2 regions of the Mesorhizobium sp. P160219 genome follow, and region 1 is predicted to be linked to the other one. Evidence: predicted binding sites of a transcription regulator. Region 1 holds the regulator's gene; the other holds the start of a gene.
The links. The regulator HrcA, encoded in region 1, represses chaperone genes, less so after heat shock. The targets are predictions, from matches to a motif close to GTTAGCACTCNCNNNNNGNGAGTGCTAAC.

Region 1 (15,850 bases):
AGCAGCGGCGCGATGCCGGCCTGACGCAATGCCTCGAATTTCTCGGCCGAGCGCGTGGTGCCGAAGATCGTAATCGCCTCCGCATTGGCCCGTGCAAAGGCTTTGCCCGAATAGCCGGCGCCGAAGATAAAAACCTGTTTTTCGCTCATGCGTGCGCCTCAATTGGCAATACGGACAGCCATTCGCCCCGCACTGTCGTGTCGGTTTCAGTGTTCGAGTAGATCGCCGCCTGCCTGTTGAATTCGGCGGCCGGCACCAGCCGCGACAGCGCCCAGATCGCCGCGCCGCGCACCAGCGGCGAGGCATCGCCAAGCAGATCGCGCACCGGGCCGGCCAGCGAAACATCGCCGGAATTGCCGGCGGCAACCAGCACATTGCGGACAAAGCGGTCGCGGCCGATGCGCTTGATCGGCGAGCCGGAGAAAAAGGTCCGGAACGCCGTGTCGTCTAGCTGCAACAGCTCGCCCAGCGGCGGCTCGCGCAGTTCGTCGCGGGCAGCAAGCTTGGCTTCCGAAGCGGCGCGGGCAAACTTGTTCCACGGGCAGGCGGCAAGGCAATCGTCGCAGCCATAGATGCGGTTGCCGATCTTTTCGCGGAATTCTTGCGGGATCGGCCCCTTGTTCTCGATGGTCAGGTAGGAGATGCAGCGCCTGGCATCGAGCCGGTAGGGCGCCGGAAAGGCATCGGTCGGGCAGGCGTCGAGGCAGGCGCGGCAGGAACCGCAATGGTCTACGTCGGTCGCATCTGGCGTGAGCTCCGCCGTGGTGAAGATGGTGCCGAGAAACAGCCAGGAGCCGTGCTCGCGGCTGACCAGATTGGTGTGCTTGCCTTGCCAGCCGAGCCCGGCGGCCTCAGCCAGCGGCTTTTCCATAACCGGGGCCGTATCGACGAAAACCTTCACGTCGCCGCCGGCCCGCGCGACGATCTTGCCGGCGATCTCCTTCAGCCGGCCCTTCATCACTTCGTGATAGTCGCGGTTTTGCGCATAGACCGAGATCGCGCCGCGATCGCGCCTTGCCTGCAGCGCACGCGGATCGTGGTCGGGGCCGTAATTCATTGCCAGCACGATGATCGAGCGCACCTCGGGCCACAGCGTCGAAGGCTCGCTGCGGCGTTGGAGCGTCTCCGCAATCCAAGCCATCGAACCGTGAAAACCATCGGCGACGAATTCTGCCAATCTGGCCGGCGCCAGCGGGATCGCGTCAGGCGTGGTGACGGCAACCGCATCGAAGCCGGCGCGCCGCGCCTCGGCGTCGATCAGCGCGCGCAGGGTTTGGCTTCTAGAAGTCGAGGTCCGCATAATGCGAAACCGGCGACAGGCCGCGAACCCGGTCGGAGAGCAGCGGCCGGAACGACGGCCGCGATTTCACCCGCGTGTACCATTCGCGCGCCGCGGCATGCTCGCGCCAATCGATCTCGCCGAGATAATCCAGCACCGACAGCGTCGCCGCTGCCGCCAGGTCGGCATAGGTGACCTTGCTGCCGGCCAGCCAATGACGGGTGCCGGCCAGCCAGTTGGTGTACTTCATGTGCTGGCGAATGTTGGCGCGCGCCGCGCGGATCGCCGCCGAATCGGGGGAACCGCCGCCCGCCGTTTCCGGCATCACCGGCTTCAGCACGCGCTCGCGCACCAGATGCCGGGTCACTTCGCTCTCGGCCTTGTTGAGATACCAGTCGGTCAGGCGGCGGATTTCGGCGCGCTGCATCGGGTCTTCCGCAAACAGGCGCTTGTCGCGCTTCAGGACACCACGTGTTTCGTCGAGATATTCAGCGATCACCATGGCGCCGACGATCGGCACGTCGCCTTCGGCCAGCAGGATAGGCAAGGTGCCGGCGGGGTTCAGCGCCAAAAACTCCTTGCGCCGCGTCCACGGTTTTTCCTCGATCAGCGCCAGCTCCTCGCCATATTCGCCGAAGGCGAGGCGCACGAAGCGGCAGGTGGCGAACATCGGGTGATGGAAAAGCGTCAGCATGATTCCGCGATATTAAGGCGCACTGGCGAATCGCCGTCCGCACCGGTAAGTCTTGGCGGCCCGTCATGCGGCCGTCACGGTGCTGCGACCTATAGGGGGACTTCCGCGCCGTGACAAGCAAGCCCTTTTGCCAGCCGTTTCCTTCCGTCCCTTGAATGCCGAGGTTGCCATGGATAGCCACACCATCGTCGAAGCCCTGCTGCTCGGCCTGCTGGAGGGGCTGACCGAGTTCATCCCGGTCTCCTCGACCGGCCATATCCTGCTCGCCGGCCATTTCCTCGGCTTCCATTCCACCGGCAAGGCGTTCGAGATCCTGATCCAGCTCGGCGCCATCCTGGCGATCCTCAGCGTCTATTTCCGCCGTCTGTGGCAGATGCTGCTCGACCTGCCGCATGATCGGCTGACGCGGCATTTCGTCATCGGCATCCTGATTGCCTTCCTGCCGGCCGCCATCATCGGCGCGCTGGCGCATGATTTCATCAAGACGGTGCTGTTCGAATCGCCAAGGCTGATCTGCATCATGCTGATCATCGGCGGCGTCGTGCTGCTGGTCGTCGACCGCATGAAGCTGCAGCCGGTCTACCGCGACGTCGAGCGCTTCCCGACAAGGCTTTATTTGCAAATCGGCCTGTTCCAGTGCCTGTCGCTGATCCCCGGGACGTCGCGCTCCGGTTCGACCATCGTCGGCGCGCTGCTGCTGGGCGTCGACAAGCGCGCGGCGGCGGAATTCTCCTTCTTCCTCGCCATACCGACCATGGTCGGCGCCTTCGCCTTCGATCTGTTCAAGAACCGCAACGTGCTGAGCAGCGCCGATCTGCCGATCATCGCCATCGGCTTCGTCGCCGCCTTCGTTACCGCGCTGATCGTCGTGCGCTTCCTGCTCGATTACGTCTCGCGCAACGGCTACTCGCTCTTCGGCTGGTGGCGCCTGGTGGTGGGCACTGTGGGGTTGGTGGCGCTGATGATCTGGGGGTGAGCTTTACCCTCCCCCCTTGTGGGGGTCCGAAGGACGGGCGAGACAGGCGGCTCGCCCCGGTCAGTCGATCCGCAAAGCGGATCGGGGTGGGGGTCGGCGCCACACCCCCGCCCCGTTTCGCCAACGACGCGTCGCTTGCTCACCGACCCTCCCCACAAGGGGGAGGGTAAAGGCCGCTAACTCCTCCCATAAAACGCGTTCTCGACATGCACAGGCCAGCGCCAGGGCAGCACCGCGATCATGTCGAAGCGCATCGACAATCTGCCATAATCCGGTTGGCGCGACAGCCAGATGTCGGCCGCGCCCTCGATGCGGCGCTCCAATTCGTGGCCAATCGCCTCCATCGCTTCCATCAGCGTGCGCCGCGCCTTGACCTCGACGAACAGCACCAGGTCGCCGCGCCTGGCGATCAGGTCGATCTCGCCGAAGCGGGTGCGATGCCGGCGGGCGAGGATGCGATAACCTTTTGCATCAGCGCCGCCGCCGCCAGCCACTCGCCGCGATGGCCGCGCCGATAGGCTTTTTGGCGGCTGGCGGCCGGGCGCTCAGCCACCTTCGCCTTCTCCAACCGCATCCCTGAGTTCCAGCAGCCGGCGGTAGAGCGACTGCTTCTGCCCGCCTGTCATCTTCGCCGCTTCCGCCGCCGCCTTGGACGCCGGCATTTCGGCGGCCAGCGACAGCAGCAGCCTGTCGATGTCGGCGGGTTGGTCGGCCTTGATCTCGGCGGGCCCGACGCAGATGACGATTTCGCCCTTCGGCGTATCGGCCGCCGCATAATAATCGGCCAGCGCCTGCAGCGTTCCCGTCCGCATCTCTTCGAAAGTCTTGGTCAGCTCGCGGCCGATGGCGGCCTTGCGCGCGCCGCCCAACGCCTCGACCATGGCGACCAGCGTTTCGGCCAGCCGGCGTGGCGACTCGAAGAAGATCAGCGTTGCCGGCACCGCCCTGAACGTTTCCAGCTTTGTCATCCGCTGCCCTGATTTCACCGGCAGAAACCCGGCAAACAGGAAGGCGTCGGACGGCAGGCCCGACGCCGTCAGCGCCGCCAGCGGCGCCGATGGGCCGGGGATCGGCACCACGCGCAGGCCGCGCTCCAGCGCTTCGCCGACCAGCCGGTAGCCTGGGTCGGAGATCAGCGGCGTGCCGGCATCCGAAATCAGCGCCACGCTCTGCCCGGCCTCGAGTGCCGCGATCAGCTTCGGCCCGGCCTCGCCGGCGTTGTGCTCGTGATAAGCGGTGGTGCGCCGCCGGATGCCGTAGCGATCGAGCAACACGCGCGAGACGCGAGTGTCCTCGCAGGCGACGATGTCGGCGGCGGCGAGCGTCTCCAGCGCGCGCAGCGTGATGTCGGAGAGGTTGCCGATCGGCGTCGCCACCAGATACAGCGCCGGCGCCAGCGACCGGACCGCGATCTCGGTCTGCCCGATCACATAGCTGCGCTTCTCGCCGGTCACCGGGGTCTCTCCATTTCGCCCTGTTTGGCACGGCGCGCGCCGGGTTGCAAAACTCCCGAACATCGAGCCAAACCTGACGCCGATGTAACCCGGCGGCCATGTCTTTGCCACAGTGGGGAACGAAAGCGTGGCTGGCGGATTGAATACCTGAGTCTCTTGAGGAGGAGGACAGGATGGACAGCCTGGAATTGCAGGACGTTTTCGAGCCCTATTATGCCGAGCGCAAGCGCTTCACTGCGCGAAAGGGCAAGCGTGCGCTCGCCGAAAGCGACACCGGCCTGGCCAGTCGGGCGGCCACCGCCTTGCCGACGAATGTCAGGCTTTCGGACAACAAACCGGACAGCACGACGGAGCACTGACCGTACGATGCCCAATCGTTTCGATATCTTCATCACCCGTCTTGAAACGAAGAGCGCCCGCGAAGGCGCGCCGCCGCATCCGATGAACGACCAGAACAGCGTCCGCCGGGACAAGAGCGACGCCAAGCCGGCCCGGACCGGAGAGGCGCATGCCGAGAAACACCGCGGCAAGCGCCGCTTCAAGCACGACGCTTAGTTTGTCGATCGGTGCAACATCGTCATCCTAGGGCGAAGCAAGGAGCGAAGTGACGCGGCGCAGACCCTATGATCCATTCCGTGACCTCTGCCGAAGGATGCAGCGGCGCAGAATTCTGAACCGCTGCAGCGCCTTAACCTCGCGGCAAATCCCGGGTGAAGCCCGAGGATGGCGAACGCGGGCGTGGAACGCCCCAACCACATCAGTCAGCCCAGGTATCGCGTCACCTCACCTCCAGCAATCGCACCAACTCCGGATCCATGAATCCGTAATCATCCGGGATGTCGAGGCAGATGACGCGGGCCTTCTTCAGGCTCTCCTTGAATTTCTTCTGCAGCTTGGTGCGGTGCGCCTTTTCCATCACGAAGACGATGTCGGCCCAGGCGACCAGCTCATGCGTCAGCGGCGTGTCTGCATCGTGATTGGTGCCGGCCGACTCGACCTCGATATCCCTACGTTTGGAGAACACCTGCTCGGCGGTCGGGCTGCGCAAGCGGTTCTGGCTGCAGACGAACAGGACGTTCTTCACCGACTACTCATCCCAGATTTTACGCAGATTTTTGCTGAGAGGGATGTACTGATCAAATGTGAGTCCATTCAGATCAAACTCGAGCAACTCATCCTTGGCGATCCCGCGAAGTTTATTTCCAATATATGTTATGAAACTGAGGACAACGCTGAATTCGCTCAAGTGGGTCAATTTTAGTTTCGATGTGACCGTTGCGTTCCTGATGAAAATCGCCTGAGCCTCAAAGAGGTCGTCTTGCTCTGGAGGTCTCAAGATTTCGGTCAATCCAAACTCGAACACATCATCCGTGTTCAATGTCATCAAGGTCTCGTGGATCAGGAACGTCATCGCAGGAGTCACCTCGGATGCGGCGCTGGCACGCCAGCGGTTCAACAAGTCGACTTTCTAGCATCCTTGCTCAAGCCGATAAATCGTCCAACAGCCCGGCCATTTGCCCTGTGGGCTCACCGCGCCAAATCCGCCACCACGGCATCGAGCACGATCATGCCGGCTGGCGTGGCGCGTAGCCTGGCATTGCCGATCGGCGCCACCAGCCCCTCATCCTGCAGCACGGTCAGCCGGGCGCTCGACAGGCCGCGCCCGGAAAACGCCTCGTAGCGGGAAAGGTCGATGCCTTCGGCCAACCTCAGCCCCATCAGCAGGAACTCGTCGGCCTCTTCGGAGCGCGTCAGGATCTCGCCGCCGGTGACGCCATGGCCCCTAGCCTCCACCAGATTGGCCCAGGTCTCCGGCATCCGCTCGGCGATCGTCACGGTGCGGTGGCCGTTCTCGATAAAGCGGCCATGCGCGCCCGGTCCGACGCCGACATATTCGCCATACCGCCAATAGGTCAGATTGTGCCGGCTCTCGGCGCCCGGCCTGGCGTGGTTGGAAATCTCATAGGCCGGCAGGCCATGCGCCGCGGTGACCTCCTGAGTCAGCGCATAGAGATCGGCGGCCCGGTCATTGTCGGGAACGGTAAACTTGTGCGCCGCATGCAGCGCATGGAACGGCGTGCCTTCCTCGATGGTCAGCTGGTAGAGCGACAGATGGTCGGCGGCATGGCCGATCGCCTGTTCGAGCTCCGCCTGCCAGTCGTCCAGCGTCTGGCCGGGGCGGGCGTAGATCAGGTCGAAGGAAAGTCTTGGGAATATGTCCCGTGCCAGGCCAATTGCATGCAGCGCCTCGTCGACATTGTGCAGCCGGCCGAGGAAGCGCAGATCCTTGTCGTTCAGCGCCTGCACGCCGAGCGACACGCGGTTGACGCCGGCGGCGCGGTAGCCGCGAAAGCGCTCGGCCTCTACCGAAGATGGATTGGCTTCCAGCGTCACCTCGATGCCGTCGGGCACCGTCCAATTCTTCGCCACGGCGTCCAGCACCGCCGCCACCGTCTGCGGCTGCATCAGCGACGGTGTGCCGCCGCCGAGAAAGATGCTGGTCACTTCGCGCGGCCCGGTGCGCTCGCTCATGGTCTTCAGCTCGGTCTCGAAGGCGCGGGCAAAGCGCTCCTGGTCGACCGGCTGGTGACGGACATGGCTGTTGAAGTCGCAATACGGGCATTTGGCCGCGCAGAACGGCCAATGGATGTAGACGCCGAAGCCCGGGCTGCGGTCCAGCGACATTAAGCTGAGCCTAACCTGGCGCGGGCGAATTTCTGGAAGGCGCGGGCGCGGTGCGACAGCGCCGTCGGCTGGCCGGGCTTCCAGCCGTGTTTTTCCTCAGCGCTCATCTCGCCGAACGTCTTTTCGAAACCGTCCGGCAAAAACACCGGGTCGTAGCCGAAGCCGAGTTCGCCGCGCGGCGGCCACACCAGCGTTCCCTCAGCTTCGCCGCGATAATATTCAGCTTCGCCATTGGGGAAGGCCAGGCAGATGACGGCGACGAACCGCCCCTTGCGCTGCGCTGGCTTGGCGGCGCCGACCTCCTGCAAGGCCACTTCGGTGCGCTGCATGGCCATGCTGAAGTCGCGGCTGCCATCGGGAGCTTCGGCCCAATTGGCGGTGTAGACGCCGGGGGCGCCGTCGAGCGCGTCGACGCACAGGCCCGAATCGTCCGACAGCGCCGGCAAGCCGGTCGCCTTAGCCGCGGCGAAGGCCTTGATGTAGGCGTTTTCCTCGAAGGTGGTGCCGGTCTCCTCCGGTTCCGGCAGGCCGTAGTCCTTGGCCGACTTCGCCTCGAAGCCGAACGGACCCATCAAATCGGCGAATTCGCGCAGCTTGCCCGCATTGTGGCTGGCAACGACGATCTTCTTTCCATCGAGAGAATGCATCAAAGGCCCCAGATCCTTGGCTCGGCGAATTCGATCGAATTGCACGAGGGGTCGCGTATGTAGATCGAACGCCCGCCCTGCGGCCATTCGAATTCGCTTTCGATGGCGATGTTTTTCGCCTCAAGTTGCGCCTTCCACTGTGCGAGTTCATCCGCACTTGCGGCAAAGCAGAGATGGCCCTCGCCGACCGTGCCATGTGGCGGCACTTTCAGCCGCGCATCGGGCGCCGGCGGGATTTTGGTGGCTTCGGCGTTGAAGACCAGCAGCACGCCCGGGCCGCAGCGGAAGAAGAGATGGCGGCCGTCGACCTTGCCGAGGAGAGGGAGGCCGAGGACGTTGGAGTAGAAGGCTTCGGCAGCGGCGAGATCCGTGACGTAAAGCGCTGACTCAAGAATAGCGGAGGGTTGCATCAGGCACCCCCCTCTGCCCTGCCGGGCATCTCCCCCGCAAGGGGGGAGATTGGCAGTTCCGCTTTCGGCGTCTCAACGTTGATGGTTGGCGAAAACGGTAGCGACCTCTGATCTCCCCCCTTGCGGGGGAGATGGCCGGCAGGCCAGAGGGGGGTGTGAAGGATCGCCGACGTCATCACGTTAAATTCAATCAGGCCACAGCCATCTGCTGCAAGCTCACCAGCCGCTGAATGCCCTTCTTTGCCAGGCCCATCAGCTCCGCGAACTGCCCTTCCGAGAACGGCTCGCCCTCGGCGGTGCCCTGGATCTCGACGATGCCGCCCTTGCCGGTCATGACGAAATTGGCGTCGGTGCCGGCAGATGAATCCTCGATATAGTCGAGGTCGATGACCGGCTGGCCGTCATGGATGCCGCAGGAAATTGCCGCGACATGGTCCTTCAGTACCTTGGCAACACTGGCCATCTGCCGCGCTTCCATCCAGCGCAGGCAATCGTAGAGCGCCACCCAGCCGCCGGTGATCGAGGCCGTGCGGGTGCCGCCATCGGCCTGGATGACGTCGCAGTCGACGGTGATCTGCTGTTCGCCCAGTGCCTGCAGGTCGACAACGGCGCGCAAGGAGCGGCCGATCAGCCGCTGGATTTCCAGCGTGCGGCCGCCTTGCTTGCCGGCCGAGGCTTCACGGCGCATGCGCTCGCCGGTCGAACGCGGCAGCATGCCGTATTCCGCCGTCACCCAGCCCTTGCCGGAATTGCGCATCCAGCCTGGCACCTTTTCCTCCAGGCTTGCCGTGCACAACACATGCGTGTCGCCGAATTTCACCAGGCACGAGCCTTCGGCGTGTTTGGAGACGCCGCGCTCGAACGAGATGGCGCGCATTTCGTCGGCTTGGCGTTTGGAAGGGCGCATCGAGGCCTCTTTCTGTTCTTTTACGGTTGCGTCGGCGGCTTGTAGACGCATGCAGCCCATGGCGCAAAGGAAAAGGCCGGGCGATCTGGCACAGACGCCGGGTTGCGCGGGGGCGATGGAAGTCTATATCCTTGAGCCGGAGGTTTTTGGCTCGAATGACCAAGGCAGTCACCGAACCCAGTCTGCTGGCGCCCGCGCTGCAATCGCTCGACATGCGTTCGCGCGACATTTTCCGGCGCATCGTCGAATCCTATCTGAAGGACGGTGAGCCTGTGGGATCGCGCAGCCTGTCGCGCATCCTGCCGTCGTCGCTGTCGCCGGCCACCATCCGCAACGTGATGAGCGACCTCGAGCATCTCGGCCTGATCTATGCCCCGCACATCTCGGCCGGGCGCCTGCCGACCCAGACCGGCCTGCGCTTCTTCGTCGATGCCTTCATGGAGCTTGGCGATCTCTCCGACGAGGAACGCCGGGTCATCGAGGCGCAGGTGCGCGCCTCCGGCTCGGGCGCGACGCTGGAACACATGCTGACCGAGGCCAGCCAGATGCTGTCGGGCATGTCGCGCGGCGCCGGCCTGGTGCTCGCCACCAAGAACGAGGTGGCGCTGAAGCACATCGAGTTCATCCAGCTCGAGCCGACCAAGGCGCTGGCGGTGATGGTGTCGCAGAATGGCGATGTCGAGAACCGCGTCGTCGACCTGCCGGCCGGCATCACCGTCTCGCAGCTGCACGAGGCCTCCAACTTCCTCAACGCCCATATCAGGGGCCGCACGCTCGCCGAGGCGCGCATCGAGATCGCCCGCATCAAGGACGAGACCAGGGCAGCGCTGGACACGCTGTCGCAGGATCTGGTCGAGAAAGGCCTGGCGGTGTGGGCCGGCGCCGATAGCGGCCTGCCGGCGCGCCTTATCGTGCGCGGCCGCGCCAATTTGCTCGAAAACGTCACCGCCCAGGCCGATATCGAATTGCTGCGCCACCTGTTCGAGGATCTGGAGACGCAGGACGGGCTGATCCAGCTGCTCGACCTCGCCGAGGACGGCCCCGGCGTGCGGATCTTCATCGGCTCGGAAAACAAGCTGTTCTCGCTCTCCGGCTCGTCGCTGGTCGTGGCGCCTTACCGCGACAAGGACGCCCGCGTCGTCGGCGCGCTCGGCGTCATCGGCCCGACCAGGCTGAATTATGCCCGCATCGTGCCTATGGTCGACTACACTGCGCAATTGATTACCCGGATGTTAAGATAATTCGAAAGCCGGGATCACCGTAAAGGAGGGCGCAGAATGGCGCTTGAATCGTTCAAGGCCCAGATCAGCATGCTGCTCGAAGAAATGGTCAACCAGCCGGAGGACGAGCACGAAATCCAGGAGCAGCTGCGCGAAAAACTGCGCGAAATGCGCGCCATGGGCTTGCCGCTGCCGGAAGATCTCGTCGCATTGGAAAAGCGTCTCGACGACGATCTCGACGTCGAAGAGGAAAGTTGAGCGGTTCTCTCGTCGAATCTGCGCGCGCGCACGCTTCTCTTTTGCGGCGGCCGCACAATATCTCCCTTGTGCATGACGCGCCGACCGGCGCGAGTTCGAGGAGAACAGCATGATCCGGATTGCCGGCTTGGCAGGCCTTGCCCTGCTTCTGGCCACCAGCGCCTTCGCCCAGGAGGCCGATCAACCGCTGCTGACCGGCAAAGACGCTTTCGGCGACTGGACGGCCGACAAGCCAGGTGTGCGCCGGCTGATCAAGCCGGATGATCTGCAAAAGCCCAACATCACCGAATCCGCCTCCAACAGCGCCGGCCTTGGCGATCGGCCCGAGGGCGCGAAGCCCGTCCTGCCGCCTGGGTTTTCGGCCGAACTGGTTGCTTCCGGCATTTCCAATCCGCGGGTCGTGCGCGTGGCGCCGAACGGCGACCTGTTCGTCGCCGACAGTGACGCCAACCAGATCCGCGTCTATCGGCTGGCCAAGGGTAGCGCGAAGCCGGCCGAAGAGGGCATTTTTGCCGACAATCTCAACCAGCCCTATGGCATCGCCTTCTACCCGCCTGGCGACAAGCCGCAATGGGTCTACGTCGCCAACAACGACAGCGTGGTCCGCTACGCCTATCGCGACGGCGACCTTAAAGCCTCCGGCGAACCGGAGACGATTGTCTCCGACATCCCTACCGGCGGCCACTGGACCCGCGATATCGCCTTCTCGCCGGACGGAAAGACGCTGTATCTCTCGGTCGGCTCCGGATCGAACGTCGCGGAGGGCATGCAGAAGGCACCGAAGGGCGGCCTTGGCGCCTGGGCAAAATCACAGCCACTCGGCGCCACCTGGGGTTCCGAGGATGGCCGTGCCGACGTGCTGGCCTTCGGCCCCGACGGCAAGAATGGCCGCATCCTCGCTACCGGCCTGCGCAATTGTTCGGGCATGACCGTGCAGCCGGCCACCGGCGCGCTGTGGTGTGTCGTCAACGAGCGCGACGGTCTCGGCGACGATGTGCCGTTCGAATATGCCACCTCAGTCAAGGATGGCGCCTTCTATGGGTGGCCCTGGTATTATATCGGCGCCAACGAGGACCCGCGTCACGAGGGCGCGCGCCCAGACCTCGCCGGCTCCGTCACCGTGCCCGACGTGCTGATGCAGGCGCATTCGGCGCCGCTCAACGTCGCCTTCTATGACGGCGGCAATTTCCCGGCAGAGTACAAGGGTGACGCCTTCGTCGCCCTGCACGGCTCCTGGAACCGTGGTATGAGGACCGGCTACAAGGTGGTGCGGCTGAGATTCAGCGACGGCAAGCCGACCGGCGAGTACCAGGATTTCATCACCGGCTTCGTCCTCTCCGACGACGCCGTCTGGGGCCGGCCGGTCGGCGTCGCGGTGGCCAAGGACGGCGCGCTTATCGTCACCGAGGATGGCAACGGCACCATCTGGCGCATCACTCATGTCGATGGCCCATCCTGAGCCGGCGAACAGCGCAATCCGGCCCTAATGCACGTCCCGATGGATCACCTTGGGATAGGTATGGATCACCTCGGCCGATGAGACGCGGTCATCGAAACCGGTATCCCTGAGATTGAAGAGGCCGACAGAGCCGAAGGACTTCTTCGCCCCTTGCGCGAAGCGGCCGTCGCTGAAATCGTGTTCGTAAAGCGTCACCGTGACGTGGCCGGCATTGAGCTTCGGCACGTAAACACTGCTGATGGTGTCGTTGGCGACGCCAAGCTGGTTGACGTTGAAGCGATAGAGGTCCTGCACCATGCGCCGGGCCGCATTGCCATTGATCATCCAGTATTCGCGGCGCGATGCGCGGTTCGGGTCGATGAGTTTGAGCGGCGCCTTGCGGCCAAGCCCGAGCCAGTGCTCGAACACCATCACATTGGCGCCCCAGGGATAGGGATAGTTGGACTTGTCGATGATGCGTGGCGGGCCATCCTCGGCAATCTCGGCGGTATCGACATAGTCCAGCCATTGCAGCTGGAACGACGCTTCCACGTTGAGGTCGGTATTGCGCGGATCGGCAGCAATGATGCGCCAGTCCGAGACCGGCGGATATTTGGTGTCGAGGTCGATGTAGAATTCGCCTTTGGCGGTGTCGTCGGGGTCTATCTTTTGCGGTCCGTCACGCTCGATCGCCACCAGCCGCACCTTGAAGCGGTTGTTGACGACCAGCGGATAGATCATCGGACGAACGGGGTGGGCGCCATGGTTCCGGCTGTCGGTAAAATATCCAGCCTGCGGAACGACATCGCTATCGCCCTTGTCGAACAGGCTGAAAGCCTGACGCCCCTCGAACCACAGATACCATTCCAGCTCGTGGACGTGACCGCGTGCTTCGGAATAGTTGTTGGGCATCCACTTCATGAGCTGGATGTGAAGTCGTTTGGCTAACATGGGTGCTCCTGCCGTTCGGAGCCATGCGAGATAGCCGACCGCCTTCGGGGCGTAAGTGAACCATCTCTCGCTTTCAGGCGATGATGACCGGCTTTCATGTCCTGCTTGGCGCAATCGAATCCGTTTTGCCGTTGCAGGCTTTCATGGCATCAGAGTCGTTTCACGAGGTGCGACCGTCATGACCCTCACCGGCTTCCTTGCCTATAGTGCTGCGCTGGGCATCGCCGCCGCCATTCCCGGCCCCGGCGTCACCGCGCTTGTGGCGCGGGCGCTCGGCTCCGGCTTCCGCTCGTCGCTGGCGATGTCGTTCGGCCTGATGCTCGGCGACCTCATTTATCTCACCGCGGTGGTGCTCGGCCTTGCCTTTGTCGCGCAAAGCTTCGGCATGGTGTTTCTCGCCATCAAATGGCTGGGCGTCGCCTATCTCGCCTTCCTCGGCTGGCGTTTCTGGACGGCCGGGATCACGCCCGAGACTGTCGAGGCCAGGAAAGGCAAGGGCGGCCTGGTTTCGAGTTTCCTTGCCGGGCTCACCGTTACGCTGGGCAACCCGAAGACGATGATCTTCTACCTCGCCATCACGCCGACCATCGTCGACCTGAAGACCATCACGCTCGCCGACTACGGCATCCTGGTCGCGCTCACCGTTATCGTGCTCTTCGTGGTGCTTGTGCCCTATCTGGCGCTGGCCGCCAAGGCGCGCTGGTTCCTGAAATCGCCGCGCGCGCTGAAGGCGCTGAACCGCACGGCCGCCGGCTTCATGGTGGGCGCGGCCGCAGCCATTGCCGCACGTCAGTAGATCGGTTCAGGCAATTCATTCCGCCGATCGGTCCATCCGGAAATGCGGCTTCGGAAGGCAAGCGTTTTCAGCAAGCGGCCCACTCGATATTTTCGGCCGGCAGCCTATCTTGCGCGGGCGAAAGCCTTATTCTGTCCGCCGACGCCAATTGCCTGATCTGATTTGGGAGCGAAACCAATGAACAAGCCTTCCGCGCGCGTGCCCGGCCGCGGCCGTGTCTACAACTCGATCACCGAGACGATCGGCGACACGCCGCTGGTGCGGCTCGACAAGTTCGCCAAGGAGAAGGGCGTCGTTGCCAACCTTCTTGCCAAGCTCGAATTCTTCAATCCGATCGCCTCGGTCAAGGACCGCATCGGCGTTTCGATGATCGAGGCGCTGGAAGCGTCGGGCCGGATCAAACCCGGCAAGACGACGCTGATCGAGCCGACCTCCGGGAATACCGGTATCGCGCTCGCCTTCGCCGCCGCCGCCAAGGGGTACAAGCTGATCCTGACCATGCCCGAAACCATGTCGGTGGAGCGCCGCAAGATGCTGGCGCTGCTCGGCGCCGAACTGGTGCTGACGGAAGGGCCGAAAGGCATGAAGGGCGCCATCGCCAAGGCCGACGAGCTGGCCGCCACCTTGCCCGACGCCGTCATCCCGCAGCAGTTCGAAAACCCGGCCAACCCGGAGATCCACCGCCGCACCACCGCCGAGGAGATCTGGAACGACACCGATGGCGGGGTCGACATCTTCGTCGCCGGCATCGGCACCGGCGGCACCATCACCGGTGTCGGCCAGGTGCTGAAGCAGCGCAAGCCTTCGGTGCATGTCGTCGCCGTCGAGCCCGAGGCCTCGCCGGTGCTGTCGGGCGGCCAGCCCGGCCCGCACAAGATCCAGGGCATCGGCGCCGGCTTTGCGCCCAAGATCCTCGACACCTTGATCTATGACGAGATCGTCAAGGTCTCCAACGAGGATTCGGTCGCCAATGCCCGCCTCGTCGCCCGCCTCGAAGGCGTGCCGGTCGGCATCTCGTCGGGCGCCGCCCTGCAAGCGGCGATCGTCGTCGGCTCACGGCCGGAGAACAAGGGCAAGAACCTTGTGGTGATCATCCCGTCCTTCGCCGAGCGCTATCTGTCGACGATCCTGTTCGACGGGCTGGGCGCTTAGTTTTCGCGGAGCGGGAAGGACGGATAGGTAGCGATCCGTACCTCCTTCTGTCCCGCCGACACCTCCAGCACTTGCTCCGTCTGGACCGCACAAAATACCGCGTGGCACCGGGCCGACCCGCTTGAGCGCGGCGCTCTGCCGGTGCAAATCTCCAACGGCCCGCGTGGGCCGGGGAGGACATTCATGTACAGACTTTACACGCGCCCAGGCAGTGGCGGTTTCGTCGTCGAGGCCGCATTGGCGCTGGCAAACGCGCAATTCGACCAGATCGATGTGCCCAAGAAGGATCCGCCGGACCCGGCTTTCCTCGACATCAGCCCGTTGAATCAGGTTCCGGTGCTGACCTTGCCCAACGGTCAATCGATAACCGAATCGGCGGCGATCTGCATCCTGCTTGCCGAGCGCCATCCGGAGGCGGGTCTGGCACCGGCCGCCGGATCCCCGGATCGCGCCGGTTTCCTGCGCTGGATGGCGTTCATGTCGTCGGTGCTCTACCCCGCCATCCTGCGCCTCTACTATGCCCATCGCTACACCACCGATGCCGACGGCAAGAAAGCCGTCAAGCAGGCAGCCATTGCCGAGATGGACCGCGGCTTCGCCATTGTCGATGCAGCCCTCGAGGGGCGCGGCTGGCTGGTCGGCGACGCGATGTCGCTGGCCGACATCTACCTCGTCATGCTGGTGGCCTGGCACCCCGACATGGACAAGGCGCGGGCCGACTGGCCGAACATCGAACGCTTATGGTCGGCGCTGCGCGCGCATCCGCTGATGAAACGGCTCAACACCGCGCATGAGATGTGGCCGGCCTGAACGACGCTTCAATTTCGCAGGATCGCCCGTTTCGCCTGCAGGAAGCGGCGCACGGCGGGGTCGCGTTCAAGGCCGATCGCCCGGTCATAGGCTTCGACCGCTTGCGCCGCATTGCCGAGCCTGGCCAGCAGGCCGGCGCGGGCGGCCCAGTAGGGCTGGTAGTCGTTGAGCCG
Region 2 (15,850 bases), 1.2 Mb from region 1:
AGCCAAGGACCGAAGAGGTCGCTATCAACCGGCCTGGGGAAGCCTTTGTCCGACAGGCCGGCGTTTTCACGAAACATCCGCTGCCGCTATCTTATGACGATCTGGAGGACATCGCGATCCTCGCTGGAGCGCTGCGCAAGCAAGATGTCGGACCGCAAAGCCCCCTCTGTGCGACTGAGCTGCCGAACGGAGAGCGGCTGCAGATCTGTTTGCCGCCCGCTGTTCCCTCAGGAACAATAAGCCTGACGATACGGCGTCCCTCAAGTCGTGTGACCGAACTCAAGGAAGTTTCTTCTCGCTACGAATACTCGCGTTGGAATCAATGGCGGTCACGAAAGGAGCGCCAAGAGCGGCAGGACGAAACGATTCTTCAGCACTACGACCATGGTGACTTGGAGCAATTTTTGCGAGCATGCGTTTGCGGGCGGCTCACGATGCTGCTTTGCGGACCTACTGGAAGCGGCAAAACGACAATGAGCAAGACTTTGATCAACGCTATACCCCCGCAAGAGAGGCTGATAAGTATCGAGGACACGCTCGAACTTGCAATCCCGCACGAGAACCATGTCCGATTACTCTATCCGAAGGACCGAGCAAGCGTAGGTGCGGTGACAGCCGAGCAACTGTTGCAAGCCAGCTTGCGCATGCGCCCTGATCGAATATTGCTTGGCGAGATGCGCGATGATGCTGCTTGGGCCTACCTTAGCGAAGTCGTCTCCGGCCATGCGGGATCAATATCAACGATTCATGGGGCGGATCCGGTCCAAGGCTTTAAAAAGCTCTTTTCACTCGTCAAGAGCAGCCCGCAAGGAGCTGCTGTGGAAGACCACACGCTTCTTGACCTGCTGTCGGCTGCCATTGACGTCATTGTGCCGTTCAGTACCCACGGCGACGTGTATGAGGTGGGGGAGGTGTGGCTCGCCGCCGATGCCCGGCGACGCGGAGAGACAGTAGCCGACCTTCTTAACAAGCACTAAGGCTAGAGCTAGAGCACGTCGGGGATCGGTAAGTCGTTTGTGATACGATGGCGTAATTTGTTCAGATTGAACGTCCACTTTGATTTGAAGGAGGTGGATAATGGGAGGAGGACTGGGCGTAGACCTTCGGTCACAAGTCTGAAGTCTTCGGGCGCCCTGTCGGCGCGGCAAGTCGCGGCACGATTCGACTGGGTGTATCGAGCGCGTCCGCTGAATTGCGCGGGCGACGCTCACCGATCTGGTGCCGATGCCTGCTTCAAAAGCGGCATCGACACCCGGCAGGTCGTACCCTTGATTTAGCTAGCCGCGCTCAATGAATGTCTTCAAAGCCGCCGAACGTGGTTCGGAATGACCGGTGGTAAATCGGGAAGTGCCATATAGGGAATCTCCTGGTATTGCCTCCAGGGGGTCCTCTCAATGAACAAAGCCGCAACCTGCCCTTGCGACCTCAGCTGGAGTTTGCGACGCAACCCATAGGAGGATCGATGCGCAGAGAAATCGCAGGCAGAGTCGGTGGCATTGTGGGCTGGCCGACCGACGGTTTCAGCCCGTCAACAGGTCTTCACGTGTTCCATCCCCGACTATTGCAGGCGTGCGGCTTGCATGCTCCCGCGATCACCCATCGGAAAGAGCGTTACGAACACTACGAAGAGTTGCGCGACTTCCGCTGTCGCCCCGGTCTTACAGCGGACGGTGACCTGTCCGACCTTGATAGGACGTGAAATGCGAACGCTGCTCATTGATCATCATGTGGATCTTACGCGCGCTGTGCGAGTTGCGCTCGGGGATAGCGGTTTTGCCGTTGATGTAGTTGGCAACCTGGAACAGGCATCGAGGGCATTTTGTTGCGCAACCTATGAAATTCTCCTGCTGGAGTTGGCTCTGCCAGATGGCGATGGCTTGGGCTGGCTGAGACAGCTAAGGAGCAACGGGCATTCAGTTCCAACCCTCATTATGAGTAGCATCAACGATCTCGAGAAGCGGATTGCAATTTTCAACGGTGGCGCGGACGACTTTCTGCTCAAGCCCGTCTCTTTCGATGAGCTCATCGCCAGAATGAGAGCCATTCTGCGCCGGTCGACACAGGTGACCGACCCCATCGTTGTATTTGGCAATCTCAATTTCGATCCGATCGGCCGACAGGTTTCCGTCTCGGGTCATCCTCTGAAGATCGCACGCCGCGAACTATGTATTTTAGAGCATCTGCTTATCCGTGCAGGCCGCATCGTGCCTCGTGCGCAGTTGGAAGATCACCTCTATTCGTTCAACGACGAGGTATCTGCCAACGCGCTTGAAGTCGGAATTTATCGCTTACGTGGACACCTGAGAAGGTCAGGTGCAACGCCACGTATCACGACCATGCGCGGCATTGGTTACATTCTTGAATTGACTGAGGCGGCATCCGCATAGTTGGTCTAAATTGAAAGAACAGACTGCCTGCCCGTCGTCAGGGTGAGCTTGTGGCCATAATGGACATCGCGGCCGCCCTTGACGATGGTGTCGGCATGCGGTTCGAACGGCTCTGTCGCAAACCTTTTTGTAAGCGAGCATGGCAAGAAAAACGCCTCAGCTGTGGAGGAGCACGTGATGTTCAAGGGCCGCCATTTCGACCAGGCTATCGGCTTCAAGTCGCATGCGAACGACGTGGTTATCCTCTCCGGCATCGAGATGATCCACATGATGGGCAAGCGACAGGCGAGGTATGCCTACAAGGCTGTCGATCGCTGTTTCGATCTCCTCGCTGCCTGACGGACAGGCCGAAATGGCCGTTCACAACCCCATTTCCAGGTTTGCGACAGAGCCTTTTGTCGGCGTTGCCGGCTTCGAAGGGCCGGTGCGCGCCGAGCGGATCAAGATCACCCCCGGCCACCTTGCTGCGGCCACTCGCCGAGTACGAAGCGGCGGCCGGAGGGAGCTGGTGATGGCGACCCTAGATCATGACCTGCTGATCGCAATCCTGGATCGGCTGAAGTTGACGGCGATCCGCGACCAGCTCGACACGCTCATGTCGAGCAAGATCGCGCAGTTCCCGTTTGTCCGCGAACTCGACGGCTTCGGCTTCGACGCGCAGCCATCGGTCTGCTTCAGCCAAACGTATTCATAGGTATGGGACAGGCTGCTATGTCCGCCACCCACGCCTGCTCCGAGGCCCTCCAGGGCAATGGTCTGAGACCTGGGCTCAAGCCCTTCGGCGAGGAGGATGAGACGCCGCTGGAGCTCGGGTGCAAGCGCTGCAACGCCCGCTCCGAGGCCCCACAAGGCCGTAGCGCAGTCGTCGGGGTCACGAGGCCCCTCGGCCATGACGACGAGACGCTGCTGGAGCCCGGTTGCAAGGGCTGCCACAGATGGCCTGAACCTGAATCCGCCTTTCTTGAGGCGTTGCGACTATCATCGCGGCGACACGCAGCTCTTGATTTGTGTGCGAAATCCTCAGCAGATCCATCGGGCTGAGCCGCTCAGCAATATCAACGAGAATGTCCAGCGGCAGATCAAGGATACTCAGAGGAGGAAACGCTCTTGAGGCTCAGAGCGCGTCTGCTCCACTATAGATCAGGGTGATTCACCGGGTCCTTCAACGCCAGCCGCCGGTTCCGATGAGAGAATTGTCCCTGATATCACGCTCGATGGAGTTAAATGCCGAGATGGGCGCCTTGCCACGCTCCTCAATGCCCCTCATGATTCACCGCCAATAGCTACCAACTGAATGAATCATCGTGATTGTGGCGCAGCGGAATGCTCAAGGATCGGGCAGTTCGTAGGGGGCGCCGGTTTGACCAGGTTGAGCCCGCGAATTGCTCGATCAGACAAGATCCTAATTCTCGACCATGCGGTGAGGCTCGAACGAGATCCTCGGGACGCACTCCAAGGTTTCGATCATGTTCGGCACACAAGGAAAGGGCGGCATTGCTGCCGCCCTGTCCGCTGTAAGTTGATAGGGGCTGGATTAAAAATCCATACCGCCCATCCCGCCCATGCCGCCCATACCGCCGCCGCCCATGCCGCCAGGCATGCCGCCGCCAGCCGACTCCTTCTTGGGAGCCTCCGCGATCATGGCTTCGGTGGTGACGAGCAGGCCGGCGACCGAGGCCGCGTCCTGGAGGGCAGTGCGAACGACCTTGACCGGATCGACGATACCCATGGCGATCATGTCGCCATACTCGCCGGTCTGGGCGTTGTAGCCGTAGGTCGCGCCCTTGTTGTCGAGGATCTTGCCGGCAACGATCGAAGCTTCCGCACCTGCGTTCGAAGCGATCTGACGGGCCGGAGCCTGCAGTGCACGACGAACGATGTTGATGCCGGCAGCCTGGTCGGCATTGACGCCGGTGACCTTGATGTTGGCCGAAGCGCGCAGCAGTGCGACGCCGCCGCCTGCAACGATGCCTTCTTCCACGGCCGCGCGGGTCGCGTTGAGGGCGTCATCGACGCGGTCCTTCTTTTCCTTGACTTCGACTTCCGTCGCGCCGCCGACGCGGATCACCGCGACGCCGCCCGCGAGCTTCGCCAGACGTTCCTGCAGCTTCTCCTTGTCGTAGTCCGACGTGGTCTCTTCGATCTGCTGCTTGATCTGGGCAACGCGGCCCTGGATCTCGTCCTTCTTGCCGGCGCCGTCGACAATGGTGGTGTTCTCCTTGGAGATCGACACCTTCTTGGCGCGGCCGAGCATGTTGAGGCCGACATTCTCGAGCTTGATGCCGAGGTCTTCCGAAATGACCTGGCCACCGGTGAGGATGGCGATGTCTTCCAGCATGGCCTTGCGGCGATCACCGAAGCCCGGCGCCTTGACGGCGGCGATCTTCAGGCCACCGCGCAGCTTGTTGACGACCAGCGTGGCCAGAGCCTCGCCTTCGACGTCTTCCGAGATGATGAGCAGCGGCTTGGAGGTCTGCACGACGGCTTCGAGAACCGGCAGCATGGCCTGGAGGTTGGACAGCTTCTTCTCGTGCAGGAGGATGTAGACGTCCTCGAGCTCGGCAACCATCTTGTCGGCGTTGGTGACGAAGTAGGGCGAGAGATAGCCGCGGTCGAACTGCATGCCTTCGACGACTTCCAGCTCTGTCTCGGCGGTCTTGGCTTCTTCAACCGTGATGACGCCTTCATTGCCGACCTTCTGCATCGCTTCGGCGATCATCTTGCCGACCGACTCGTCGCCATTGCCGGCGATCGTGCCGACCTGGGCAACTTCCTCGGAGGTCTTGATCTTCTTGGCAGCGTTGCCGAGAGCCGCGACCACTTCGGTCACGGCCAGGTCGATGCCGCGCTTCAGGTCCATCGGGTTCATGCCGGCGGCAACGGCCTTGTTACCTTCCTGGACGATCGACTGCGCCAGGACGGTCGCGGTCGTGGTGCCATCACCGGCGATGTCGTTGGTCTTCGAAGCAACTTCGCGGATCATCTGCGCGCCCATGTTTTCGAACTTGTCGGAAAGTTCGATTTCCTTGGCGACGGTGACGCCGTCCTTGGTGATGCGCGGTGCGCCGAACGACTTGTCGATGACGACGTTGCGGCCCTTGGGGCCGAGGGTCACCTTCACCGCGTCGGCGAGGATGTTGATGCCGTGAAGCATGCGCTCGCGCGCGTCGCGGGAGAATTTTACGTCTTTGGCAGCCATTTTTTAGCTCCTGGCAGGGGCTTGCGATCAAGCCCGAAATTCAGTTGACGGTGAGGCCGATAATCAGCCGATGATGCCCATAATGTCGGATTCCTTCATGATCAGAAGGTCTTCGCCATTGAGCTTGACTTCGGTGCCCGACCACTTGCCGAACAGGATGCGGTCGCCGGCCTTGACGTCCAGCGGGACCAGCTTGCCGGCTTCGTCGCGAGCGCCGGAGCCGACGGCGATGATCTCGCCTTCCTGCGGCTTTTCCTTCGCCGTATCCGGGATGATGATCCCGCCGGCGGTCTTGGATTCGGATTCGACCCGGCGTACGACCACGCGGTCATGCAGCGGCCGGAAATTCGACTTTGCCATTTTTGGATTTCCTTGGTGCGGATGTTGAACGGTGCTCCGTTGCCGGAGCATGCCTAGCACTCAGCCGAAGCGAGTGCTAACGCGGCAATGAGATAAGCCGCAGGCTCCTGCTAGTCAAGACGGAAGAGCAAAGAGCAAAGAGAAAAGAGAAGACAGCAAAGAGCAGCCAGCAAAGAGCGTGTAAGCATCGAGCCTTTTATGTGAACAATGTCGGGTATCCGACATATATGGGGCGGCTCACCCTCTGTAATTGAGCTTTATTCAGATGGTACGATTGGTGCAACGGGTGTTGCATTTGAACTCATCCAGAGGCTCGCACGGGTCGTGCTGCGTCAGCTTGGTCATGTCGAGCTTCAGAAGGCCATTTTTTGGCATTGGTTCTGTTGCTCCTATTGCCATTCATGACCAATCCTGCGCGCGTGAGCCGGCCGGCTAGATTCCAACCACGAGAGCGCCGCCGCTGAGACCCGCACCCGCCGCCGCCAGAAGGATTTTCTCTCCTGGCTGGAATGGCTTCATCTGGTTGGCGAGCGAGAGCGACAGCGGGACCGTCGCGGCCGAAGAGTTGCCGTATTCGGCAATCGTCTTGACAATTGCTTGGTCCGCAATGCCGAGGTTTCTTCCGACCGCGCCGAAAATCCGAGTATTGGCCTGATGCGGCACAAACCGGCCGACATTGTGTGGCCGCACTCCCGCAGTGGCTAGCGCGGCTGTCGAGCAATCGGTCATCATCTCGACGGCCTTTGCGAACACTTGGGGCCCGTCGGTCATCGTCATCCGGGTCTGCCCGAGGTCGAGGTCGCCATGGAACGGCGTGTTGCTTCCTCCTGCGGGAATCTGGATCAGCCCGTAGCGCGAGCCGTCCGAAGCCACCGAGGCACCGAGAATGCCCCGATCAGCATCATCGCACTGACCGATCACCAGGGCGCCGGCGGCATCGGCGAACAAGACTGAGCTCGCGCGCTCGGCTGGATTGATGCGGCGGCTGAGGATGTTGGCGGCGATGACCAGCGCTGGTTTGCCATGCAGGCGGGTGAACCCGTCCGCAAACATGAGCGCATAGATGAAGCCGGCGCAGGCGCCGGTCAGATCGACCGCGCCTGCGCGGCCAAGGCCAAGCTTGTGTGCGACCAGCGGCGCGCTTGGCGGCAGAAGATGGTCGGGCGTCGAGGTGGCAAGCAACAGCAGACCGATGTCGTGGCGCGCAATACCGGCGTTCACCAGCGCCATGTCGCCAGCCCGGGTGGCAAGACCCGACAGCGTGTCTTCGTCCGTTGCCCAGAAGCGCGAACGGATTCCGGTACGCCTTTCGATCCAGCCCGGCTCGAGGCCGAGATTGCTCTCGATCTCGGCATTGGCCACCTTGCGCCCAGGCACGTGATGGCCAAGTCCGAGAATGCGCGACGACTTGCTCATGGCCTTGACCCGAAGCGTTCCCCGGCCTCCTCGATGGCGTCATATAGTCGTTCGAGCTCGTCGCCTGCGATGCAATAGGGTGGCAGAAGGTAGAGGACATTGCCGAGCGGGCGCACAAGTAGGCCGCGCTCGAGGAAGAAAGCGCGCAGCTTCGGACCAATCTCGGCGAGATAACCTGCTGAACCGGTTCGCAGGTCGAGCGCCGCGATCGTTCCCGTGGCTCGACAGTCGGCAAAATATGGATTGTCCCGAAAGCGTTGCAGCCCGACGGCCTGCATCACGCTCAAGGCCGTGATCCGCCCGGCCACTGGCTCGTCGCGCCAGATCTCGACATTGGCGAGTGCTGCCGCACAGGCAATCGGATTGGCGGTGTAGGAGCTCGAATGGAAAAACGTCTTCTTCCGGTCCTCGGAATAGTGCGCCCGGAAGATGGCATCGGTGACAAGCGTTACGGCCAGCGGGATGGTGCCGCCGGTCAAGCCTTTGGAGGTGCACAGGATATCTGGAGAAATCGATGCCTGCTCGCAGGCGAACATGGTTCCGGTGCGTCCCCAGCCGGTCATCACCTCGTCGGCGATCAGCAGCGAGCCGGAGGCCTCAGTGATCTTCTTCAATTCGGCCAGAACCGATGCTGGATACATCAGCATGCCGCCGGCGCCCAGCACCAGCGGCTCGACGATCAAGGCTGCGGCTCGTCGATCGCGGGTCACAGCCTCGAAACGATCCAGCGTCTCCTGCTCGTGCCCCGCGGCCGGAAAGGGGATGATGTCGACCTCGAACAGCAAGGGTTCATAGGCGGCGTTGAACACGCCACGCGCACCGACGCTCATCGTTCCAATCGTGTCACCATGATAGCTGTGCTCCATGACGACGATGCGCGAGCGCGGCGCGCCGATGTTGCGGAAATAACCGAGCGCCATCTTCAGCGCGACTTCGACTGAGGTCGAGCCACTGTCGGAATAGAACACCCAGTCGAGTCCAGCGGGAGCTAGGCCGACAAGCGCCTTGGCCAAGCGCTCTGCCGGCTCGTGCGTGAAGCCCGCAAAGATAATCTGGTCGAGGCTCGACGCGGTTGTCTCGATTGCCTTCATGATGCGGGGATGGCGGTGGCCATGTGTGACGACCCACCAGGAGGAGATGGCGTCCAGGATGCGGGCGCCGTCGGCCCTGTGGAGATAGGCGCCCTCAGTCAGGACGATTTCTGGGATCGCATTCTCGAGTGCGTGCTGGGTGAAGGGATGCCACACATGAGACTGCGACATCAGTCACCTCCAGTAATCGAGGCGAAGGCGAAGCCGGCAACCATTGCGTCCCTCAGTGTTTTCCCCGTCAGCACATCGAGGTGCGGCAGCCTGCCGAGCTGCGGGGCACCGCTGAATTCCACGATGGTCCGTTGCGTATCGGCCATCTCATCGCCGATGAAAGCGATGCCCGCCAACGGGATGGAGCGGGCGCGGAGCGCCTCGACCGATAGCAAGGTGTGGTTGATGGTGCCGAGTGTGGTGCGGGCGCACAGAATAACGGGCAGCCGCCATTCAGCGAAGATGTCGATTAACCTTGTGCGCCGGTTGAGCGGCACCATTAGGCCGCCGGAGCCTTCGATGACGAGCGGCGTCGGTAGGACGGGAAAAGCAAGATCGGCAGCCTTGATCGCCACGCCGTCGATCTCGGCCGAACGATGCGGCGACAGCGGGCTCCGCAAGCGGTAGGCTTCCGGCAGCACGCGCTCTGAGGGCAAGCCGGCAAGCCGCGCGACAACCTCGCTGTCGGTCTCGCCGTCGAGGCCCGATTGCACCGGTTTCCAGTAAAAGCCGTCCAGCAAACCGGCGAGCCCAGCCGCAAACACGGTCTTGCCAACTCCGGTATCCGTTCCGGTGATGACGATGCGTTGGGTCATATCGCCTCCGGTGATGTTTCGGCCAACACCTCGACCAGCGCCTCGACCATGGCGGAAATGTCGGCTTCGCCAATATTGAGCGTCAGTGAGATGCGCAGCCGCGACGTGCCCTCGGGCACGGTCGGAGGACGAACGCCGCGTATGTCGAAGCCGCGGGCCTGCAGGCGCGCCGCCACCGTCATGGTGCGCCTGACATCGCCGATTACTAAGGGCTGGATCTGAGAGCCACTTGGTATCACACCACAGCGATTGACCAACCGGCCGGCGCTGGCGACGCGTTCATGCAGCTGAACACGCCGCATAGGCTCGTCGGCGAGCATTGCGAGTGCCTCGCGCGCCACGACCGCCATCAGTGGCGATGGCGCGGTCGCGTAGATGAATGCCCGGCAACGGTTGATCAGATATTCGCACAGTGCCCTCGGCCCGGTCACGAGCCCACCAGATGCGCCGAGCGCCTTGCCGCAGGTGTGGAGCGCTATGATGTTGTCGCGGCCCTCGAAAGCGGCGGCAAGCCCCCGGCCGTCCGATCCCCAGACGCCGGTGGCATGCGCCTCATCAATGACGATGAATGCGCCGTGCCGATCGGCAAGCGCGACCAGGCTCTCCAAAGGCGCGCAGTCGCCATCCATGCTGTAAAGGCTTTCCACCGCGATCCAGACGCATCCCATGCCGCCTGCGACGCGCCACCGTGTAATCGCATCCTCGACAGCGGTGGCGTCGTTGTGCGCGGCCAGCACGAACTGTGCGCGCCCGGCCTGCGCACCCTCATGCATGCTGGCATGGGCGAGCTCATCGAGGACCAAAAGATCGCCCTTCTGCGGCAGGGCACTCAGCAGAGCGAAGTTGGCGATGTAGCCGCTGCCGAAGAACAGCGCGCGGTCGGCTCCAAAGAATGCCGCCGCATCTGCCTCGAGCTGCTCGTGTTCCGGTGCATTGCCGCGCAACAGCCGCGACCCGGTGGCGCCAACCGGCGTGCCCCGCGCAATCGCCGCCACAACCGCATCGCCAAGTCTTCTGGACGCGGCCAGCCCGAGATAGTCGTTCGACGAGAAGTCCAGCCCGGCGCGGGGCGAAAGCGTCCGCAGCCGGTCCTTGCGCGCTAGTCCCTGCAAGGTCGCATCAAAACGGGCAAGCAGCGCCCCGTTCATTGCGCCTCGAGTTCCATCGGATCGATGCCAAGGCGCCGGAACAGCAGGGTATCCTTGTCCTCACCGGGATTGTCCGCCGTCAGCAGCGTGTCGCCGAAGAAGATCGAGTTGGCGCCGGCAAAAAAGCACAGCGCCTGCATCTCGTCGGTCATCGCGGTGCGGCCGGCGGACAGACGGACATGCGATTTCGGCATCATGATGCGCGCCAGCGCGATCACGCGCACGAATTCGATCGGCTCAATGGGCTTGGCGTCTGCAAGCGGCGTACCGGCGATCGGGATCAGCATGTTGATCGGAACGCTTTGCGGATGTTCCGGGAGATTGGCCAGCGTCACCAGCATGTCGATCCGGTCCACCGGCTCCTCGCCCATGCCGACAATGCCTCCACAGCAGACCTTGATGCCGGATTTGCGAACGTGCTCGAGCGTCTCGAGCCGCTCGGCAAAGCTCCGCGTACCGATGATCTCGCTATAGTAGCGTTCTGACGTATCGATGTTGTGGTTGTAGTAGTCGAGACCCGCCTGCTTCAGTCGAGCGGCTTGCTCAAGATCGAGCATGCCGAGTGTCATGCAGGTCTCCAGGCCCAGCGCCTTGACGCCTTCGACCATCGCCACCACCGCATCCATGTCGCGCGCCTTGGGGTTTCGCCAGGCCGCGCCCATGCAATAACGGGTGGCGCCGGCATCACGCGCCTTGGTCGCTTCGGCGATGACGCGCCTGACATCCATCAGCTTGGACGCCTCCAACCCGGTTTCGTGACGCGCCGACTGGCTGCAATAGCCACAATCCTCCGGGCATCCTCCGGTCTTGATGCTGAGCAGCCGGCTGAGCTGGACCTTGTTTGGATCGAAATTCTGGCGGTGCACGGTCTGCGCCAGGAAGAGGAGATTGTTGAAGGGGGCATGGTAAAGTGCCTGAGCCTTTTCCAGGGTCCACGCTCCAGCGTCAGGCGGGTCAGGCGATTGAGCGTGCGGCGATGTCTGCGTTGAACTTGTCGTTTGCATCTCCATGCTGTTCCTCCGGTCTGTCTTGCGGGTCTTTGCTATCTGACTATGATGATCGGAAAGGACAGTTGACCCAATCCTGTTCGTTACTCAGACAATCATGAGCCCCGATGGTCGAGGCCGATATCCAGGATCGGCGCGCTGTGGATAAGTCGGCCGACCGAAATCAGATCAACGCCGGTCGCGGCAACCGCTCGCGCTGTATGCGACGTGATCCCGCCAGAAGCCTCGGTGATAGCGCGGCCACCGACCATTGCGACGGCGCGGCGAAGATCGGGGAGGGACATGTTGTCGAGCAGAACCGCATCGGGAGCGAAGCCAAGTACCTCCTCCAGCTGGGCCAGAGTATCGACCTCGACTTCGATCTTGACGAGATGACCGGCCGCTCTTCGTGCTCGCTCGAGCGCTGGCCGGACGCCGCCTGCGATGGCGATGTGGTTGTCCTTGATCAAAATTGCATCGTCCAGGCCGAAGCGGTGATTGGACCCGCCACCTGCGCGCACGGCATACTTTTCGACTGCCCGCAATCCGGGCGTCGTCTTGCGGGTGCAGACGATCTTCGCGCCATATCCACGAACCGCAGCGACGATCGATGCCGTTGCTGTGGCGATGCCGCTCAGATGGCACAAAAAATTGAGTGCCGTCCTTTCGGCTGTGAGAATGGCCCGGGCCGGGCCAACCACTGATGCAATGACCTCTCCATCCACGACATTGCAGCCGTCTGCCCGCTCCACGGAGATTTCGACACCGGGATCAATCAAGCCGAAAGCGAGCATCGCCAGATCGATGCCGGCGACAACTCCGGACTGTCGCGCCACCAACACGGTTCCCGCTTGGCATTCCTTCGGGACGATGGCGTCCGTGGTCAAGTCGCCGGCTCTGCCAAGGTCTTCAAGAAGAGATGCCCGTACAAGCGGCTCAAGCAGGACCGTGGGGAGCGGTGAGAGCATCATCCCTTTGCACCTTCGGAGCTTGGCGAGTGTCCGAGTTCCCGCGCAGCCGCCAAGGCGGCTTCGAGCGTGATTTCGGACCGTCGGGCGGCAGTCGCATGATGAGGAAAATCTGTCCGGTAATGAGCGCCGCGGCTTTCTTCGCGCAACAAGGCGGCAACAGCAATCATTAGCCCGACAGCCGCCGGATCCGAGGCCGCATCCTTGCTTTCGGCGAGCGGCAATAAGGCACGCGCGGCTGCTTTCAACGCTTGACCATCCCGGACGATGCCGAGTGCGCGCGACAGAAAAACGCGCACGGCTATCGGAGCGGGCGGTGGGTAAACGTTCGCAAACGCAGGCCTTGTTCTGCGCGCAGGCGTTCCGGCGACGCTTTCAGCGACCCAGCGGGCGCACACGATTGCCTCCGTCAAGGAATTGCTGGCGAGCCTGTTGGCGCCATGCAGTCCTGTCGAAGCGACTTCGCCGCAGGCCCACAGCCCCTTGACGGAGGTCCTGCCCGAGCTGTCCACGGCAACGCCACCCATGTGGTAGTGTTGGGCCGGACGAATGGGGATGAGATCGCGCGCGGGATTGATGCCCGCTCCAAGGCAGGCTGATGCGATTGTCGGGAAATGTCGAGCGAATGCCGGGCCTGGCCGTTGTCGGGCATCGAGAAAAACATGGTGGCCGTCCGCAAGATGGTTCCACACGGCGCGGGCCAAGACATCGCGAGGCGCAAGTTCCGCCCCGGGCACGCTCTGGAGAAAAGCCTGGCCGGTTTCATCGATCAGGGCAGCACCTTCGCCTCGCACAGCCTCGCTGACCAGCGCCATAGGGCGTTCTGGGCCGTCAAGCGCGGTCGGGTGGAACTGAATGAATTCGAGGTCGGCTAGGACAGCTCCAGCGCGGGCCGCAAGCGCAAGGCCTTGTCCGCAACTGCCCCAAGGGTTCGTGGTGTCGAGAAACAGTCCCCCGATGCCACCGGTGGCGAGGACGACCCGCCGTGAGCCGAAGAAGAAAGGTGCGATCGAACAGCTCGCCCAGACGCCTCGGATCGCATTCTCTCGCACGGCGAGCCGGCGCGCTTCCACGCCCTCCACGACAACTATCGACGGAGTGGAACGCACAGCCGCGATCAGCGCACGCATGATCTCACGCCCGGTGCCGTCCCCATGCGCATGAACGATGCGACGTCGGCTGTGTGCGGCCTCCAATCCGAGGCACAGTGATCCTTCCGGCGTGCGGTCAAAGCGAACCCCAAAGCCCGCAAGCCCCTCTATGGCCTTAGGCGCGGCTTGGAGGATGCGGCTCGCCACGTCTCTGTCGCAGAGACCATCCCCGGCGGCAACCGTATCGGCCAGGTGCATTGCCGGATCGTCGTCTTCGCCGAAACTTGCAGCCAGGCCCCCCTGGGCCCAGGTGCTCGAGTTGTCAGCTCCCAGCAGCGACCTTGACAGAAGAAGCACCGGCTCCGGCGACAGTTGAAGCGCGGTCATCAGTCCGGCGATGCCGCCGCCGATGATGATGGGCCGCCCGAAGAAGCTGCGGGGGTCGGCGCTCAAACTGCCAGCATCCGTTCGACCGCTAGCCGCGCGCGCCCGGCGATCCCGGGTTCGACGGTTACGACATGGTGGTTCTGCTCGAGCGCCGTGCGGATGTTGGCAAGCGTGATCCGCTTCATATGCGGGCACAAATTGCAGGGCCGGATGAACTCGACCTCTGGGTGGGCTAACGCGACGTTGTCGCTCATTGAGCATTCCGTCATCAGCACGACACGTGGCGGCCTTTGCCTTTCGACATAGTCGGACATGGCAGCCGTCGAGCCGGAAAAATCGGCTTCAGCCACGACGTCGGGCGGGCATTCGGGATGGGCGAGCACGACCACGCCGGGATGGCTTTCGCGCAACTCGCGGATGTCGGCCGGTGAAAAGCGCTCATGCACCTCACAACGCCCTTTCCAGGCGATGATCTGCACATCTGTCTGGGCGGCGATATTCTGGGCCAGATATTCGTCCGGCAACATGATCACCCGGAGAACCCCAAGGGATTCGACGACCGCCTTGGCGTTGCCGGATGTACAGCAGATATCCGACTCGGCCTTCACTTCGGCGGACGTATTTACATAAGTGATGATCGGAACGCCGGGATAACGCTGGCGCATCAAGCGCACGTCTTCTGCCGTGATTGAGTCCGCCAACGAGCAACCGGCGCTGAGATCCGGAATGAGCACGGTCTTGCCCGGATTGAGGAGCTTGGCCGTTTCGGCCATGAAATGGACGCCGGCCAGCACGATGACTTGCGCCTCGACCGTCGCAGCCGTGCGGGCTAGTGCCAAGCTGTCGCCGACGATGTCGGCCACGCAGTGGAAGATCTCGGGCGTCTGATAATTGTGCGCCAGGATGATCGCGTTGCGCTCGCGCTTCAGCGCAAGGATCGCCTCGATATCCTCGGCGAAAGCCGGCCATTCAATCGGCGGGATCACTCGTCGGACGCGCTCGTAGAGCAACGCGGCCGTAGGCAGCATGGCGCCCATCGACCCCCTCCCGCTTATACTCTAACTGAAAATAACCAGCATATACTTGCTGTGAGTATAAGGGATGTCAACCCCGCGCCAGCGGCAATTTTGTCCCGGCGATGAGTCTATCGTCCAGAACGGCGTGGCGGAAACGGAAAAGCTTCGCTGGCCGGCCGCCGGTCTCAGTGGTGGCCTCTCCGGTCTCCTCGACCAGCTCCTGCTGTTCGATCAGTCGGCGAAAGTTCGGCTTGTGGATGAGCCTGCCGGCGAGCGCCTCCACGGTTCGCTGCAGCTGCAAAAGCGTGAAGACCGGCGGCATCAGCTCAAAGACGACTGGGCGGTATTTGATCTTGGAGCGCAGCCGCGCAATGCCGGTCGCCACGATGCGGCGATGATCGGCGACCATGGACTTGCTGGGCACCAGCGGCGGGGGTCCTGCGTCCCGCCCTCTTACGGCCTCTTGGACCAGGCCTGCTTCGTAGACTAACTCATAGCGTTGAAGCGTGAGTTCCTCGTTCCAAAGGCGGTCGTCGAAGCCAAAGGCTATCGTCGCCCGCTGCCAGCGTTCACGTCGCGTGGCCGAATCGCCAACCCCGTTTGCCCATTCGATCAGGCGCGGCCGCAGAACGTCCAGCACGACCGCAGGCGTGCCGGAGCGGTGGTCCTCCCATGGAAAATATTCATACCAACTCTGCCATCCGCACTTGGGCGAGCCCGCTGCCTGTTCCTTGCGCGTCAATGCGAGATAGCTGATGGAGATGACGCGCTGCTGGCGCTCGGCGCCGATGCGATCCCGATCCGCGAACGTGTAGAGTTGCTCAATGTACCCCAGCCGATGGCCGGTTTGCTGCTCGACCCACCCCCTCAAGCCGGATTGCAGCGATCGGTGCTCAAGCGCAAAGGGACCGGAGGGCAAGGTGTCCGCCTGGCCGATGGTGAGGACACAGGGTTGACTGCCGTTTACGGCGACCACAAAGGCGATCAAGTCCACT

Region 2: the regulator HrcA is predicted to act here: its motif matches at 5,999-6,027, upstream of groES (co-chaperone GroES).

Annotation. Positions count from the first base shown of each region.
Region 1 covers NZ_JBYNWG010000001.1:824,174-840,023, forward strand. Annotated here, with positions in the region: gene AC3EMP_RS04085 (SDR family oxidoreductase) at 1-149, opposite strand, end outside; gene queG (tRNA epoxyqueuosine(34) reductase QueG) at 146-1,300, opposite strand; gene AC3EMP_RS04095 (glutathione S-transferase family protein) at 1,281-1,973, opposite strand; gene AC3EMP_RS04100 (undecaprenyl-diphosphate phosphatase) at 2,143-2,949, shown strand; partial or broken gene AC3EMP_RS04105 (YraN family protein) at 3,126-3,502, opposite strand; gene rsmI (16S rRNA (cytidine(1402)-2'-O)-methyltransferase) at 3,495-4,403, opposite strand; gene AC3EMP_RS04115 (hypothetical protein) at 4,577-4,762, shown strand; partial or broken gene AC3EMP_RS04120 (EamA family transporter) at 4,842-4,976, opposite strand; gene AC3EMP_RS04125 (low molecular weight protein tyrosine phosphatase family protein) at 5,182-5,487, opposite strand; gene AC3EMP_RS04130 (hypothetical protein) at 5,491-5,859, opposite strand; gene hemW (radical SAM family heme chaperone HemW) at 5,931-7,088, opposite strand; gene rdgB (RdgB/HAM1 family non-canonical purine NTP pyrophosphatase) at 7,088-7,735, opposite strand; gene AC3EMP_RS04145 (VOC family protein) at 7,735-8,145, opposite strand; gene rph (ribonuclease PH) at 8,336-9,052, opposite strand; gene hrcA (heat-inducible transcriptional repressor HrcA) at 9,208-10,293, shown strand; gene AC3EMP_RS04160 (hypothetical protein) at 10,330-10,530, shown strand; gene AC3EMP_RS04165 (PQQ-dependent sugar dehydrogenase) at 10,640-11,989, shown strand; gene AC3EMP_RS04170 (hypothetical protein) at 12,014-12,919, opposite strand; gene AC3EMP_RS04175 (LysE family translocator) at 13,098-13,715, shown strand; gene cysK (cysteine synthase A) at 13,893-14,867, shown strand; gene AC3EMP_RS04185 (glutathione S-transferase family protein) at 15,051-15,677, shown strand; gene AC3EMP_RS04190 (RNA polymerase sigma factor) at 15,686-15,850, opposite strand, start outside.
Region 2 covers NZ_JBYNWG010000001.1:2,032,925-2,048,774, forward strand. Annotated here, with positions in the region: gene virB11 (P-type DNA transfer ATPase VirB11) at 1-977, shown strand, start outside; gene AC3EMP_RS09835 (response regulator) at 1,701-2,387, shown strand; gene AC3EMP_RS09840 (hypothetical protein) at 2,565-2,726, shown strand; gene AC3EMP_RS09845 (hypothetical protein) at 2,740-3,081, shown strand; gene groL (chaperonin GroEL) at 3,922-5,586, opposite strand; gene groES (co-chaperone GroES) at 5,650-5,946, opposite strand; gene AC3EMP_RS09860 (beta-ketoacyl-ACP synthase III) at 6,379-7,362, opposite strand; gene AC3EMP_RS09865 (adenosylmethionine--8-amino-7-oxononanoate transaminase) at 7,359-8,624, opposite strand; gene bioD (dethiobiotin synthase) at 8,624-9,259, opposite strand; gene AC3EMP_RS09875 (8-amino-7-oxononanoate synthase) at 9,256-10,407, opposite strand; gene bioB (biotin synthase BioB) at 10,404-11,417, opposite strand; gene nadC (carboxylating nicotinate-nucleotide diphosphorylase) at 11,510-12,364, opposite strand; gene AC3EMP_RS09890 (L-aspartate oxidase) at 12,361-13,905, opposite strand; gene nadA (quinolinate synthase NadA) at 13,902-14,876, opposite strand; gene AC3EMP_RS09900 (NUDIX hydrolase) at 14,944-15,850, opposite strand, start outside.